DNA from 2 places in the Salinicoccus sp. RF5 genome. Region 1 is predicted to be linked to the other one. Evidence: predicted binding sites of a transcription regulator. Region 1 holds the regulator's gene; the other holds the start of a gene.

The links. The regulator LexA, encoded in region 1, represses DNA repair genes until DNA is damaged. The targets are predictions, from matches to a motif close to CGAACATATGTTCG.
Region 2: LLU09_RS01310 (Y-family DNA polymerase) is a predicted target of LexA. The motif match lies at 6,572-6,585, and genes of this name have one in related genera.

What each region holds. Positions count from the first base shown of each region.
Region 1 covers NZ_JAJGRC010000001.1:570,280-578,695, reverse strand. The annotation lists gene LLU09_RS03170 (CueP family metal-binding protein) at 46-540, opposite strand; gene LLU09_RS03165 (ketopantoate reductase C-terminal domain-containing protein) at 628-1,494, opposite strand; gene panB (3-methyl-2-oxobutanoate hydroxymethyltransferase) at 1,584-2,390, shown strand; gene panC (pantoate--beta-alanine ligase) at 2,390-3,253, shown strand; gene panD (aspartate 1-decarboxylase) at 3,228-3,620, shown strand; gene LLU09_RS03145 (CAP domain-containing protein) at 3,677-4,666, shown strand; gene lexA (transcriptional repressor LexA) at 5,004-5,618, opposite strand; gene LLU09_RS03135 (hypothetical protein) at 5,759-6,007, shown strand; gene LLU09_RS03130 (DUF896 domain-containing protein) at 6,080-6,316, shown strand; gene tkt (transketolase) at 6,329-8,314, shown strand; gene LLU09_RS03120 (YneF family protein) at 8,381-8,416, shown strand, end outside.
Region 2 covers NZ_JAJGRC010000001.1:228,954-237,369, forward strand. The annotation lists gene parC (DNA topoisomerase IV subunit A) at 1-1,711, shown strand, start outside; gene LLU09_RS01290 (alanine/glycine:cation symporter family protein) at 1,773-3,239, shown strand; gene LLU09_RS01295 (DUF1002 domain-containing protein) at 3,283-4,239, opposite strand; gene LLU09_RS01300 (LCP family protein) at 4,393-5,403, shown strand; gene LLU09_RS01305 (cation diffusion facilitator family transporter) at 5,444-6,442, opposite strand; gene LLU09_RS01310 (Y-family DNA polymerase) at 6,602-7,864, shown strand; gene LLU09_RS01315 (aminoacyltransferase) at 8,078-8,416, shown strand, end outside.

The sequences.
Region 1 (8,416 bases):
TGAATAGGAAGAGAGCATACCAGGCGGTATGCTCTCTTTACTGTGCTATTTCAATTGGAAATCGGTCAGGCATGTGGAGTCGTCTTCAAAGGTGGTGAACGTCCCTTCAGTTGAAAGGCCTTCATGGGTGATGGTGATGTTGTATTCCCTGTCCCGCGGCAGCCAGAAATCAAGGAAGCCGTTTTCAAGCGTCGTCATCGTTTCGTCGACATGGACCTTTCCTGTTTCATCAGTGATGCGGACATCCATCTCCGTTGAGGAGAGTTCACCCTGACAGCCGGTCAGGCTGTGGAACTCGCAAGGGTGTGTATAGTTGATGAAGGGGGCGATGGAGACGAAGAATTCATCTTGCGGCAACGAATGCCTCTCGCTCTGATCTTCGCCGATGAGGAGTTCAGTTCCCGTGATCGAAGCGGCTTCCGCTTCCTTGTTGGCGCTGTAGTCGTCGACGAGCGCTTTGATGTCACCGGTCGCATCCTCTGAACCGCAACCAGCGAGTATGATGCTTATAAGGATGAAGGGCAGCAGCAGTCTCTTCATGATTACCTCCTGATTTTTCTTTTATTGTAACACCCGGCATGTCCGGATGTACGGATGATTCAGAAGTGTCACAATACGTTCAAATTCCTACCTCTCATACTGATAGGCATCGAGCAGGGTCACAATGATGTCCAGGACTGGTGTATCAAGGTCGCCCTTATGCTGCTGGAAGTACTTCTGGATGTACATGTATTCGGTGCGGGCTTCGGCCATGACGTCATAGTACATGCTTGTGCCCATCTCACGGTTGTAGCTTTGGTAGATCGACAGCGCCTTGTCGATGAAGGATGGATCGATGATCTCCCCCTTCCGGTTGATGATGTCGAGGCCTTCCCTGAGCAGGCGCCGGGTAAGGTCGGCAACATTTTCGAGGTCGAATATTTTAGCGGTGTTGCTCGACAGGGCGGTCAGGGAATTGATGCCGAGATTGATCAGCAGCTTCTCATAGCGGATGCGGCGGAAATCCTCAGTCTTCTTGATTTCAAGTTCCACACCGGTCGTGTTTTCAAGATCATCTATGATGCGGTCGGTGTATGGAAGGGGTCTGTCCCCGATGAGCAGGCGTGCATCCTGGAAGTGCTCGATCCGGTCCTCACGCTTCTGGCCGCTGATATAGACGACTGCGGGCACCGGTGCATCAAAGTATTCGTCGAATCCCATGCCATTTTCACAAAGGATGACTTCAGTATCCCGGTGGGCCATTGCAGGGATGATTCCGCTTATGGACTTGAGTGCTGTAGCTTTCGTGGCGATGAAGATGATGTCGAAGGCGTCCCCTTCATATGCTGAGATATCCTCGATGGTGTAGGGGTAATGCCGGCGTTCACCGTCTTCCTGTATGGTGAATCCTTCCTTTCGTGACCTGCCGAAGAGTGTAATATCATGTGGCAACATCATCATTTCACGTGCGATGACGCTGCCGACGGCACCGATGCCGATGACTGCAACTTTCATTTATTTCCCTCCTGGTTGGATGTAGCACTAATAAAATATATGGTAAACTGATTATAATATATTACTTTCGAATGGAAAGGGGCAGCATCATGAAAGCTACAAGTGATTGGAAACGGATGAAAATGGAGGGAGAGCGGATCACGATGGTCACAGCCTACGACTATCCGAGTGCGAAGCAGAGTGAAGCGGCCGGACTGGACACCCTGCTCGTCGGCGACTCGCTCGGGATGACAGTCCTCGGCTACGACAGTACGGTGCAGGTGACGATGGATGATATGATCCATCATGCGAAGGCGGTCAGACGCGGAGCACCGGATACATACGTCGTTGTGGATATGCCATTCGGATCCTATCATGGAAATGATGACGACAGCGTCGGCAATGTACTGAAGCTCTATCAGCAGACAGGGGCAAACGCCATCAAACTGGAGGGCGTAGGATGCCTCGATATCATCCGCCGCTCCGTGGCTGCCGGTGTACCGATCGTCGGCCATCTTGGACTCACCCCGCAGTCTGTCGGTGTCACGGGCTTCAGGATGCAGGCCGGCACACATGATGCCGCGATGCAGCTGATCGAGGACGCCAAGGCAGTGGAAACGGCCGGTGCATGCATGGTGGTGCTTGAAGCCATCCCTTCCGACCTCGCCGGCAAAATCACGAGCACCCTCTCCATTCCGACCATCGGAATCGGTGCGGGTGTGGATGTGGACGGCCAGGTGCTCGTCTACCATGATGTGCTGCAGTACGGGACCGATCGGCTGCCGAAATTCGTCAAGCCGTACGCAGATTTCAATACGGCCGGCGTGGACGGGCTCAGGGCATACGCCGAAGCGGTCAAGGCTGCCCGGTTCCCGGATGAGGATACAACATACAAGAGAAAGGTTTTTGAGGAATGATGAAGACAGCGGATACAATAAAGGAAGTACGCAATATACTGGATGGGCATCGCGGGAAAAGCGTCGCACTGGTACCGACGATGGGCGCCCTCCACGAAGGGCATATGGCACTGGTGGAGGCAGCCAAAAAAAAGGGGGACATCGTGGCGGTGAGCATATTCGTCAACCCGCTCCAGTTCGGCCCGGATGAGGATCTGGACAGCTACCCGAGGAACCTTGAACGCGATCTTGAAATCTGCAGGGCGCATGGGGTGGATGTCGTTTTCCACCCCTCAGAGGCGGAGATGTATCCGAAGACGCCGGAGCTTGAACTCCACCTCCGCACGATGGCCTCAATCCTCGACGGCGTGAGGCGCCCGGGTCATTTCGAAGGTGTCGTGACAGTCGTGAACAAGCTGTTCAACATCATCCGGCCCGATTTTGCAGTGTTCGGTGAAAAGGACCGCCAGCAGCTGATGATCATCAGGAGAATGGTGGCGGATTTCAACCACGACATCGACATCGTGGGGGTGCCGACCGAAAGGGAAGCGGATGGGCTTGCCAAAAGCAGCAGGAACGTCAACCTGTCCGAGACGGAACGTGCCGAGGCGCCGGAGATCAATCGGGCACTTGAAATGGGTCGTGATATGATACAGGAGGGTGTCTCTGATGCCGGGGAAGTCAAGGAACGCATCGAAGCTCATGTAGAAGATCACACTTCCGGCATGATAGATGACCTTCAGATATTCACCCATCCCGATCTAAATCCTGTTCAAAACATTGACGGTGATGTTATAATATTCATTGCTGTTAAGTTCGAAAGAACACGGTTAATAGATAATATGATGGTGATAAAAAATGATCAGGACAATGATGAACGGTAAAATACACCGGGCGGTCGTCACAGAGGCCAACCTCAACTATGTAGGCAGCATTACAATCGATCCGGTACTGCTTGAAGCGGCGAACATCCTGCCGAATGAATTGGTGCAGATCGTCAACAACAATAACGGCGAACGCCTTGAAACATATGTCATCGAAGGGGAGCGCGGCTCTGGTGAAATATGCCTGAACGGTGCCGCCGCAAGAAAGGTGCAGGTTGGTGATGTCATCATCATCATCAGCTATGTCCAGGTCGATGAGCGTGAATTGGATGGTTATGAGCCAAAAGTGGTAATCGTCGATCAGGACAACAATATCGTCGACCCGGGGTATATTGAAAAAAGACAAACCGAATATACACATCAATGAGTAATTAGACATCCGTTTAATTACTCTTTTTAAACTTTAAAAAAGGAGGTGCAGCCATGCCAGGGAAACTCTTCTTCATCATCATCATCTATATCGTTTCCACGATCCTCGCCCCAGCAGTCCATTCCTACGATTTCAAGGATGGTCTGAACAGGGAATATGCTGTGGAATGGCTGGAGACGTATGTGTATCCGACCTATGATATGAGCACCATACACGAGATCAATAGTGCACAGACCCAAGAGATCGAAGTGGCCATGGAGGGTGAATATGATATCGATGGCCAGGAAGTGCTCGGAAGTGAATATGCAGGGGATTTCGTCGTCGAGGAAGACTACGGCAGGTTCAGGATGGTGCTCGTCAATGACGGATTGGTCACAGGGGCCTATACCAACAGTGATGATGTGTCGATCGACAACATTAACATCGAGGGTATGGACCGCGAAAGTGTCAGGGAGGCCTACGGTGAACCTGAAGAATCGATCAAAAAGGGATGGAAGCGGCTCAGGGTCGACAGCAACGAATATGCGGTATATGACCTGAAGGACAGGTACGTCTATTTTTTCTATGACCTCCATGAAGACGACAAGGTCAATGGAACACTTGTAGTGATGAAGGAGGAGGTCGAAGCAGGCAAGGAACTGTACAACCACCCGGAGGCCGTGGACAATTCAAGGATGAACCATCTGCTTGTGAATGCGACCCGGCACGAGTATGGAGTGCAGCCGCTCGAAGCCTATGAGGCAGCAGGCATGGCAGCACAGGGACACAGTGAGGACATGGCGGAAAACGACTACTTCAACCATGATTCGCCCGATGGGGAAACATTGAAGGACCGTGTCGATGCAGCCGGAGTGGATTACCGCATGGCTGGCGAGAACATCGCCATGGGCCATACATCACCGATCTTCTCGCACCATAGCCTGATGAATTCGATGGAGCACCGGGTGAACACGTTGAAGCCTGAATTCACGCATCTTGGGACAGGTACAGCATACAATGATGAAGATATTCCATATTACACAGAAAATTATATCCAGAAGTAGATGGAATATTTTTCTTATGGTATAATATTATACAAATAAAAGTGTTTGAAAACGTTTCCAAGGGGAAGTGGAAAGAAAGCGTTAAAATGCTTTTTTAAAGATTATATCTTTTCCTGAAGGCCCATCCTGATAGAAAAAGTAGAACGAGGGGATGCAGTTGATCAGTAAAACACATGAGAATGATACGAAAGATGCGAAAGATATTTTGGAGCAGGTAAGAATAATACTTGGCAGATAGCCGATCGAAAGAGATTGGAATGGACAGGGTGGCATGGGAAAAGCGATAATAGAAAGGGCGCCTACCAAAATGGTAGGCGCCCTTTATTGTCTGGAATCATCAGAAGGACCGGAAGAGTCCTACGACCTTGCCGAGTACGGTCACGCTGTCCAGTATGATCGGTTCCATGGCGGAGTTCTCAGGCTGGAGCCTGTAGTAGCCGTTCTCCTTATAGAAGCGCTTGACAGTCGCTTCATCCTCTTCAGTCATCGCAACGATGATGTCACCGTTATGCGCAATATTCTGCTTGCGTACGATGACACGGTCACCGTCGTGTATGCCGGCTTCGACCATGCTGTCGCCGACGACATTCAGCAGGAAGATTTCACTGTTATGGTTTGCCGTGAAGTGTTCCGGCAGCGGGAAGTATTCGTCGATGTTCTCGACTGCAGTGATCGGCAGACCGGCAGTGACCTTGCCGAGTACAGGAACATGTATGACGGGACCATACTGTTCGTTTTCCTCCGTAATGACTTCGATGGCCCGCGGCTTCGTCGGATCCCGCTTTATATATCCCTTCTCCTGCAGTTTGGCGAGGTGTCCATGGACGGTGGAGCTTGACTGCAGGCCGACCGCATTGCCTATTTCCCTGACACTTGGCGGATAGCCCTTCTCATGTACGGTAGTCTTTATAAACTGATATATCTGCTTCTGTCTATCTGTTAGCGGCTTCATATATATACCTCCGGCTCATTATTGATTCAATTTTACCATATATATGGTGGTGTTACAAACGTTTGTTCGTAATCTTGTTGACCCGGAACAGATGTTCTGTTACCATGTGGATACAAACACATGTTCTGGAGGGGGACGCTATGAAAGTGAAAGAATTCAAGCTGTTGAGTGCCATTTTTGCATTTGCCCTGGTTGCCGGTCTTATATTCATGTTCGATTCCCATAATACAGAGAACGCACATTCCGATATCGTATATATAGATGAGTATGAAGTAGTGACGGAGATGGATATCATGGAGCCTGATGATGAAACGCCTGTTCCGGACGAACAGTACGCCGAACGGACGCATATGGACCAGCTGATGGAAATGATCGGCTTTATAAAGTGATTATCAAGTATGGGAATGGTCTCATACTTTTTTTTGTGTTAAATTATATGTGAGTGGACAGGAGGTTTCGCAATGCTTGAAAAGGAAAAACTGCAACGTATCAATGCACTGGCCGCCAAAAAGAAGGCGGACAGCATCAATAAGGAAGAACTTGAAGAGTTGAAGGGGCTCAGGGAAGAGTATCTTGAGAATTTCCGATCCTCCTTCAGAAAACAGGTGGAGAACACCAAGGTGGTCGATCCAGAAGGCAATGATGTAACACCTGAAAAACTTAAACGCATTCAACAGGAAAAAAATATCAGAGAATAAAGGAGCATGACTATGACATTCGATAAAACCGATCAGCTTGCGATCAACACAATCAGAACACTTTCAATCGATGCGGTTGAAAAAGCGAATTCCGGGCACCCGGGACTCCCGATGGGGGCCGCACCGATGGCGTACACGCTTTGGAGCCGTCACTTGAACTTCAACCCGAATTCCATGGATTGGTTCAACCGGGACCGTTTCGTACTCAGTGCCGGCCATGGTTCAATGCTCGTCTACAGCCTGCTCCACCTGAGCGGTGCGCTGGAGATGGAGGAGCTGAAGAATTTCAGGCAGTATGAATCAAAAACACCCGGACATCCTGAATTCAAGCACACTGAGGGTGTCGAGATCACTACCGGCCCTCTTGGCCAAGGCTTCGCGATGAGCGTCGGCATGGCCATGGCTGAAAAGCATCTGGCCGCACGCTTCAACCGCAACAACTACAACGTTGTGGACCACTACACGTATGTCGTGGCAAGCGATGGCGACCTGATGGAAGGTATTTCCCATGAAGCGGCGTCCCTCGCCGGCCACCTTGCGCTCGACAAACTCATCGTCCTGTATGACTCCAATGACATTTCATTGGACGGGGACCTGGATAAGAGTTTCTCGGAAGATATCAAGAAGCGTTTTGAAGGTTACAACTGGCACTATATAAAAGTGGCGGACGGTAATGACGTGGAAGCGGTGGACAAGGCGATAGAGGAGGCGAAGTCTTCAGACAAGCCGACGATGATCGAAGTGAAGACGATCATCGGCTACGGTGCCCCGAACAAGCAGGGCAAAAGTGATTCCCATGGCGCGCCGCTCGGTGAAGAAGAGCGCAGGGCAGCCTTCGAATACTATGGCTTCGACCCGGATGAAACATTCAAAGTCGATCCATCCGTCTATGACCGTTTCAGCGAAACGATGAAGGAACGGAGCAATGGAAGGGAAGCGGAATGGCTCAAGATGCTTGAGGACTACAGGAATGAACATCCTGAACTCTACAGCGAACTTGATGATGCGATCAACCATCGTCTGCAGGAAGGCTACGACAAGGACCTCCCGATCTATGAAGCGGGTGATTCCAAGGCGACTAGGGCGACTTCAAGTGAAATGATCCAGGCGCTCTCGGCAACTGTACCGACGCTCTTCGGCGGCGCTGCCGACCTCGCCAGCAGCAACAAGACGAACGTCAAAAGCGAAGAAGACTTCGGTGCCGGAAACTATGATGGCCGAAACATCTGGTTCGGTGTCAGGGAATTCGGCATGGCTGCTGCATTGAACGGCATGGCGGCGCATGGCGGCATCTACCCTTACGGTGGCACATTCTTCGTATTCAGCGACTACATGAAGCCGGCCATCCGACTCAGTGCACTGATGAAGCTGCCGGTGACATATGTACTGACACATGACTCCATCGCCGTCGGGGAAGATGGTCCGACACATGAACCGGTAGAACAGCTCGCAGGCCTCAGGGCGATTCCGAACCTGAATACAATCCGTCCGGCAGATGGAAATGAAGTCCGTGCCGCATGGAAAGTGGCGATGGAAGCGGAAGATGCACCGACGGCCCTCGTCCTGACACGCCAGAACGTCGAAGCGATCGATGTCCCATACGAAACTGTGGAAGCCGGCGTCAGAAAAGGCGGCTATATCGCCGTCGACAAGGGCGATGATGCAATACTGTTCGCTTCCGGCAGCGAAGTGCCATTGGCGGTCAAGGCAGCGGAGCAACTGGATAAGCAGGGCGTCAGGGTAAAGGTCGCCTCCATCCCGAACATGCAGCAGTTCCTTAAACAGGATGCAGACTATATCGAAAGTGTACTCAATACACACATCGAGAACAGGACGGCGATCGAAATGGCCGCAAGCCTCGGCTGGCACCGTTTCATCGGCATGAACGGCAAACTGCATACGATCGACACCTACGGTGCAAGTGCTCCAGGGAATGTCGTCGTGGAGAAGTACGGCTTCACCGTTGAACGCATCCTGCAGACTGTAATGGATAAATAATCTGTTGAAAAACACCTGCTTTTGATGTAAACTTTATTATGGTCTACGAAGAAAGAGGTGAGCAGTTTGGCTACTTGGATATGGATACTGATTGTTATAGTT
Region 2 (8,416 bases), 340 kb from region 1:
GAGCAGGGTGCGGACCGAGGACACCCGGGGCGGCAAGACCCATATCATCATCGATGAACTGCCATTCGAGGTGAACAAGGCGAACCTTGTCAAAAAGATGGATGAAATCCGTGCAGACCGCAAGATCGATGGCATCATCGAAGTCCGGGACGAAACCGACCGTGAAGGCATGCGCATCATAGTGGAGGTCAAGAAGGAGGCGAATGTCGAAGGCATCATCAACTACTTCTACAAGAAGACGGACCTCCAGGTATCCTACAACTTCAATATGGTGGCGATCAGCGACAGGGCACCGAAGCAGCTCGGGCTGAAGGAAATTCTGGAGAGCTATATCGCCCATCAGAAGGACGTCATCCTCAGGCGCTCGCAGTATGAGCTTTCGGAAGCGGAGCGCAGGATGCATATCATCGAAGGACTCATGCACGCGCTGTCCATATTGGACGAAGTCATCCGCGTCATCCGGGAGTCGGATAACAAGCGCAATGCCAAGGCGAATCTGGTGGAAGCCTTCAGCTTCACGGAAGCCCAGGCGGAAGCAATCGTCATGCTTCAGCTGTACCGTCTGACGAACACGGATATCGCAGAACTTGAAACTGAGCACAGCGAGTTGGAATATACGATCAATCAGCTGCGGGAAATACTGGGCAATGAAAAGCAGCTGCTCAAAGTGATCAAAAAAGAGCTGCGTGACATCAAAAAGAAATATGCCACACCGCGCAGAAGTACGGTGGAAGATGAAATCGAGGCCATCGAGCTTGAGAAGGAAGTGCTGATCGCCAAGGAGGAAGTCGTCGTTTCACTGACGAAGGAAGGGTATGTGAAGCGTACGAGCCTTCGGAGCTACAATGCGAGCACCCCGGATGAAATCGGCATGAAGGAGGATGACCAGGTGCTCCTTTCCCGTCATGCCCATACACTTGAACATCTGCTCGTCTTCACCAATCTCGGCAACTATATGATCATTCCCGTCCATGAACTGTCTGAGATCAGATGGAAGGACAATGGCCAGCATCTCTCCAACCGCTTCAGGCTCGGGGCGGATGAATCACCGGTGACGGCCTTCGTCATTGAGGATTATGGGGCCGACCTCTCTGTAGTGACGACCACGCGCCGAGGTCAGATCAAGCGGACTGAGCTCAAGGCCTATGAAGCGAGCCGCATCAGGCGGCCGATTTCCGGCATCAGCCTCAAGAAGGACGACCAGGTGGTTTCAGTGGAACTTTCCCAGGGCGGCACGGAGGATGTGCTGCTGATTACACAAAAGGGCATCTCCCTGAGATATCCATTGTCGGAAGTCAATCCGGTCGGCCTGAAGGCGCAGGGCGTCAGGGCAATCCAGCTGAAGCCGGATGATGCGCTTATCTTCTCTGGGCTCGTCTCCGATGAGAAATTCCTCGTCACGGTCTCCCAGCGGGGAGCAGTCAAACGGACATCAATCGATGTATTGGAAAGGGGCGCGCGGGCACAGGTGGGCAGCACACTGCTCAAGGAGATCAAATCGAAGCCTCATCGCATCATCGGTGCCCGGCTCATAGAAAGCAATGTCGATATGGTCCTCTATTCACAGGGCTCCAGCTTCAAATTGGATGCACGATCTATCCGGGTAAGCGGCAAATATGCCAATGGTTCATTTGTGGTCGATGAAAATGAATTCGGCGAGGTGGAGCGCGTCGTGTTTGAAGCGGTCAATAGTTCGAATAGTCCAACTTGAATTTAGGGCTTTAAAGCGTTTTCCCAAATGATATAATATTTGTTATATCAGGAGGTGCTTTATGGGATTTGAAGGAATTGTTCCAGATTGGTTCAAAAGTTTTGTGGACATAGGAAACACCCTGTTGTGGGGAGACTTCCTCATCGGGCTGCTTATTCTTGCAGGTCTTTATTTTTCCATCAGCTCGAGGTTCGTCCAGTTCAGATGGTTCAAAGAGATGTTCAAGGTAATTACGGAAAAGGCCGAGACGCTGCCTGACGGCAAGAAAGGGATCGCCCCTTTCCAGGCGTTTGCAATCAGTGCCGCTTCACGCGTCGGCACCGGCAACATCGCAGGTGTAGCGACGGCCATCGTGCTCGGCGGTCCCGGCGCGATATTCTGGATGTGGCTGATCGCGTTCTTCGGTGCAGCGACCGCATTCTTCGAATCCACGCTTGCACAGGTATATAAAGTGAAGGATGAGGAGGGCGGTTTCCGTGGGGGCCCGGCCTACTACATGGAGAAGGGCCTCAACCAGAGATGGCTCGGACTGTTCTTCGCGGTGCTGATCACAATCACATTCGCATTCGTCTTCAACGGGCTGCAGGCGAACACCATCGCCCATGCCTATCAAGAGGCATTCAACCTCGACAGGTGGGTGGTCGGACTCGTCATCGCAATCTTCACGGCCATCGTCATCTTCGGCGGGGCCCGGACCATTGCGAAAGTTACAGGCTACATCGTCCCGGTCATGGCGGTCATCTATCTGCTGGTCGTCTTCGTGATCCTCATCATCAACTACGACCAGATCATTCCGATGCTGACGGCCATCGTCACAAACGCGTTCGGCATCCGGGAAGTCTTTGGTGGTGCACTCGGTGCAGCGATACTGAACGGCTTCCAGCGGGGGCTGTTCTCGAATGAAGCGGGTATGGGTTCTGCACCCAATGCCGCCGCATCCGCTGCGGTCAGCCACCCTGTCAAGCAGGGGCTGATCCAGGCGCTCGGCGTGTTCTTCGATACGATGATCGTCTGTACGGCAACGGCCATCCTGATCCTGATGTATACGGATCTGAGCTATGGAGCAGACGCACTCCAGGGCATCCAGGTGACACAGGCGGCGATGTCGGAGCAGATCGGCTCCTTCGGGGCGACCTTCATCGCGATCGTCATCCTGCTCTTCGCCTACAGTTCCATCCTCGGGAACTACTTCTACGGTCAGAGCAACCTGAACTACATCAAGGAGAACCGGGTGGTTCTGCTTATATTCAAGGTGCTTGTCGTCGTCATGGTCTTCATCGGTGCGGTGATGGACCTTGAGACGGCCTGGGCGACAGCGGACATGTTCATGGCACTCATGGCGGTGACCAACCTTGTCGCGGTATTCGGACTGAGCCATATCGTCTGGCAGGTTGCAGCCGACTATAAGGCGCAGCTGAAAACGGGTGTGAATCCCGTCTTCCAGACGAACAACATCAAAGCCGACCTTTCGGAAGTCGATGAATGGGGCGAGAACCGCTACGCCTATCGCAATGAAGAAAGGCCATAAAAGGCACATAATAAAAAGAGCAGACCATATGGTCTGCTCTTTTCTAGTTGAAGAGTGATCTGAAGAAGGAGACGATGCTTGAGAAGAAATCGGATGCCGCCTTCTTGAATGATTCCCAGGCGCTCGATTCCTGTATATCCTGTCCAATCTCCTCAGCCTGATCGGCTGCATTCTGGAATGCTTCACTCGAAGTGATCTGATCGAGGAGGTTCTGGGCGCTGTCCTTCAGCCGTTCGGCCTCCTCGCTCTGGAAGATGCCGGAGTCCTGTATCTGGATGATGATGACGACGATCCTGTCGATCTGATCCTGTGACAGCAGGCCGTCGAGGCCGTTGGCCGCCATCTGCTCATCGACGATATCCCTGATCTCCTGCTCCGTCAGGTCGCCGCCCTGGTTGATGACTTCAATTTTGATGTCGGTGATCATCTTGTTCAGCTGCTCCTGGGAGAACCCTTCGACATTGCTGTTCTCCTCGGAGATGCCGGAGATCGTCTCAAGTTCCTCTTGGGAGTTCTGTGTACGTTCGGTATCTATAGCCTCCCCCTGTGATTCGTACGCTTTGTAGATGCCGGAGAGGGCACTTTCACCGGTGACATCCTCGGCTGCCCCGATGACCACTTCCGCATCGGTGATGCCGGAAGTCAGCAGTGCATTCTTGTATGTCTCCTCTGTAATTTCTGTGATGTCCCCCATGCTCTCATCCACGGTGATGTCAAGGCCATGGCCTTCAGATTCCTGTATGATGCGGATGCTCGATTTGAGCACGTCATTGCTGTAGTCCTTGCCGATGTACTGCTGTACATCCTCGCTGTAGACATATTCGATTTTGTCGTTCTCCTCGGTGCCGAGTATTTCACGTGTCGCATCAAGCAGCTGCTGGTCGCTCTCAAGCGCTGCGCCATAAACTGTGACCGCTTCCTCCCATTCCGAAGCCGCCTGGGCCGGAACGGGCAACAGCAGCACGAGCATCATTGCCAAAAGTAATATTTTTTTAGTCATTTCCATCCCTCATTCCTTATATATATTTTACTATATAAGCATACGGCACCACAATTTTTTATCCTCCATGGAATGATGGGGAGATATTATTTCTTTATTAATTTCTAAAAACCGGTTAAAATGATTTGATAGATTGATGACAGGAGCATGATTATGGACAATGAATACAGACGTTCCGACAGGCCGCAGCCCGAAGGGCGGAAGCGGCGCATCCGGAAGCGGGCGCTCATTCCGCTCATACTGCTCGCGGTGCTCGTCGGCACAATCCTATATGTGTATTTCTCATACCAGTCCGGTCTCGATATCGCACGCGAAAACGGGGTTGAACAGGAGGAGATGGAATTCAACGGGGCGGATGACAACGACGGCAAGAAGAACATCCTGCTGCTCGGCGCCGACCGCGAGGTGGATGGTGCCCAGCGGACGGACGTCATCATGCTGGCACAGTATGACTACATGAACAAGGAAATGAAGATGGTCTCCCTCATGCGGGATATATACGTGGAGATTCCCGGCTTCCAGAGCTACAAGATCAATTCCGTCTACTCCCTCGGGGGTGTCGAACTGCTCAGGCAGACCATCCAGCAGAACTTCGGCGTCGAAGTCGAGGAATATGCAGTCATCGACTACCAGGCCTTCGAATCGGTCGTTGATGTGATCAATAAGGACGGCATCATGATCGATGTGGAAAAGGACATGTCGGAGAAGATAGATACGGAACTGAAGCAGGGGGAACAGCGGCTTGGAGGGGAAGACCTGCTTGCCTATGCCCGGTTCCGTCAGGATGCAGAGGGTGACTTCGGCCGTGTGAGACGCCAGCAGCAGGTGATCAATGCAGTCAAGGATGAGGCGCTGACTTTGGGAAGCATACTCAAGCTTCCGAAAATTGCGGGCACCGGAATGGGTCACGTCAATACGAGCATGAGCGACGGGGAACTGTACCGGATGATGGCCTCCTTCCTGATACGGGGCGATAAGGACATTCCGACACTCACCGTGCCGGTGGAAGATACGTACCAGTTCATGGACACGCCGCACGCCGGAAATGTCATCGACCTTGACTTCGAAGCGAACAGCCAAGCGATCCATGACTTCTTTGAAGCGGATTTGGAGGATCCGGATGCCGGAGAGCCGACCCGCGAGGAACCGGCAGCGAATGAATAGAAAATAAAAAGGATGGCGGTTACGCCATCCTTTTTTCGTGCTAATATTTCGGTTTCCTGTCGAGGTCATCTTGGGTCTTCGGCCATGTACGCTTGCCGTCATTCAGTTCGAACTCCATATTCACATCCGTCACGTGCTGCTGCTTAAGGATCAGTTTTTCTATCTCATCCCTGATCCTGTTGACTTCCCTGGAAGTGAGGTCCGGATCGATTTCGGCGATGACTTCCGCGTGGAGGTTGTCGCCTTCCTTCATGACGAAGAGCTTTCTGATGTCCTTTATCTCATCGTGGCGCAGAACGATCTGTGAGATCCGTTCCTCCATGCGCGGGTCATGTTCTCCAAGTGCCCCGGCTGCATTCTCCATGAAGATCTTATAGACGATATAGAACATAGCCAGGCCGATGACGACCGAAGCGATCCCTTCACTCTGCGAGAATCCTGTGAAGCGGGCGACGAGGATTGCGATGATTGCAAATATCGCACCCCCTGTTGCAACAGCATCTTCGAGGGAGACAAGCTTTGTTGCCGGCTTGGCCCGGTCCATATTGGCGAAGCTTGTAGTCAGCGGCTTCAGGCCATCATAGGGCATGTCCGCCTGCTGGAGGAGCTCCTTTCCGGCCTTATAGAGTACGAATGCCTCGAGTATCGCTGCGATGGCGAGGACGCCGATATTGATCAGCAGCATGGTCGTATCGGTCTCTACAGGCAGGGGTTCCAGAATGTGGTGGAGACCCTCCCTTACCGTCTCGTAGGCGAGGATGCCGACGATGATGACTGCAAAGAGCAGGACGAGATTCACCAGACGGCCGAAGCCGAAGGGGAAACGCTCAGTGGGTGCCTTTTTCGACAGCCCTGAACCTATGAAGACGAAAAGCTGGTTGAGCGCATCGCCGATCGAGTGCATCATTTCGGCGAACATCGCGACGTTGGCCGTCAGGATGAAAGCTACACCTTTGAGCCCTGCGATGAAGAAGTTGACGATGGAAGCGGTGAGGGAGGCCATACTCCCTTTTTTAAGTAATGCGATGATATCCTTCAATGAGTGTTCCTCCTTTTGTCTTTAAAGTTTTATAATGTCCCATACCCAATTGATATGCATTTACTTATGAATGCAGAAGATTCGTGTCTATCCGGATGGATTCTGTGATATGATGAATATACGAAGGTGCGAACATATGTTCTGTATGGAGGGGATGACATGTACAATTATCATATCTGTCCAAAGCGCCATGTATTCTGCGTCGATCAGAAAAGTTTCTTTGCGAGTGTCTCATGCCTGTTGAAGGGGCTCGACCCCATGACGGCCAAACTTGCTGTGGTGGCGGATACGAAAAGCCTCGGCTCCGTAGTGCTTGCGGCTACACCGGAACTGAAGAAGCTCGGAATAAAGACGGGGTCCAGGCTGTTTGAAATACCGGCCCGCCGCGACATATACATCATCAATCCGTCGATGAAGACATATCTGGACTATTCGGCAAGGATTACGGAAATCGCCCTGAAATATGTGGCGCCGGAAGATTTCCATCAATACTCCGTTGATGAGTTTTTCATGGATGTGACGGAAAGCTACCGCATATTCGAGGATTCACCCTATGCTCTGGCCAAGCGGCTCAAGAAGGAAGTATATGAAGAGACGGGGATCGACTGTGCAATCGGCGTCGGGGATAACATGCTGCTCAGCAAACTTTCCCTGGATATCGAGGCGAAGCGGATGCCGGACGGCATTGCAGAGTGGCGCTATCATGATGTGCCCCGCAAGCTCTGGCCCATCAAGCCGCTCAGGAATTTCTGGGGGATCAACAGAAGGAGTGAGGTCAAGCTTAATGAACGGGGGATATTCTCCATCGGGGATCTTGCACGCTATCCGGTGGTCCATCTGAAGCGGGACTTCGGGGTCATCGGTGTGGACTGGCACCTCCATGCCAACGGAATCGACTTCAGCCTCATCCGCGAAAAGCACGCCATCCATTCCCCATCGATCGCAAAGAGCCAGATACTGATGCGGGACTACCGCTTCGATGAAATATATGTGGTGCTGCTGGAACACGTGGACGAAGTCACCCACCGTCTGAGGCTGGCGGGGAGACTGGCACGGACGATCCAGTTTGCCGTGGGGACTGCAGAAGGCAGGATATACCGCAAGCAGTTCACAGTCCGGGAAGGGACGGATGACGGGGATGTCATCATGCGGGGGATATGGAAGGCGCTTCAGGCACTTGCCGATCCCCATGCCCGGTACCGCACCTTGAGCGTCACGCTGACGAACTTCATTCCAGGATATGCGCGGCAGATTTCACTGTTTGATGACGTGGAGGCTGTCGAAAGGCGGGAAAGGCTGTTGAGGACCGTGGATAACCTCAAGGTGAAGTACGGGCAACTGAGTGTCATGCGTGCCCTCAGCTGTACGGAAGCCTCGACTCTGAAACTGAGGGATGGGTTGATTGCAGGGCATAAAAGATAGCAGGCAGTTTCGCATAGATCGAGGCAGACAGGGTATAATGGACATTGGAAGCAGGGATGGATGGCGCATCATAATAGATGGAACGGTGCCAGTCCGTCCTCCAAGTGATATAATACATAGGACTATGCTTAAATCATTCACTAATTATGGAGATGCCACAGCAAATCTGATAATATAAGCAAAGTATTAAAAATAGTTGACAGGAGTGCCAATATGCAATTTACAGAGTTGACCACTGAGGAATTCGATCATTTCACCCGGACCCACTTCAGTCATTTTACACAGACGGAGGACAACTACCGCCTGAAGGTGGAGCAGGGTGTTGAAACCTACCTTGTCGGTGTGAAGGACGGCGGAGCGGTCAGGGCTGCCTGCCTCATTACGCTGACCCCGGTGATGAAAGTATTCAAATATGCCTACAGCAACCGCGGGCCGGTGATGGATTATGCAGACAAGCAGGTGTTCGATACGTTCTTTGAGGGGCTCCAAAGGTTTTTGAAACCCAAGAAGGTCATGTATGCAAGGATCGACCCATATGAAGTGCTCAGGGAA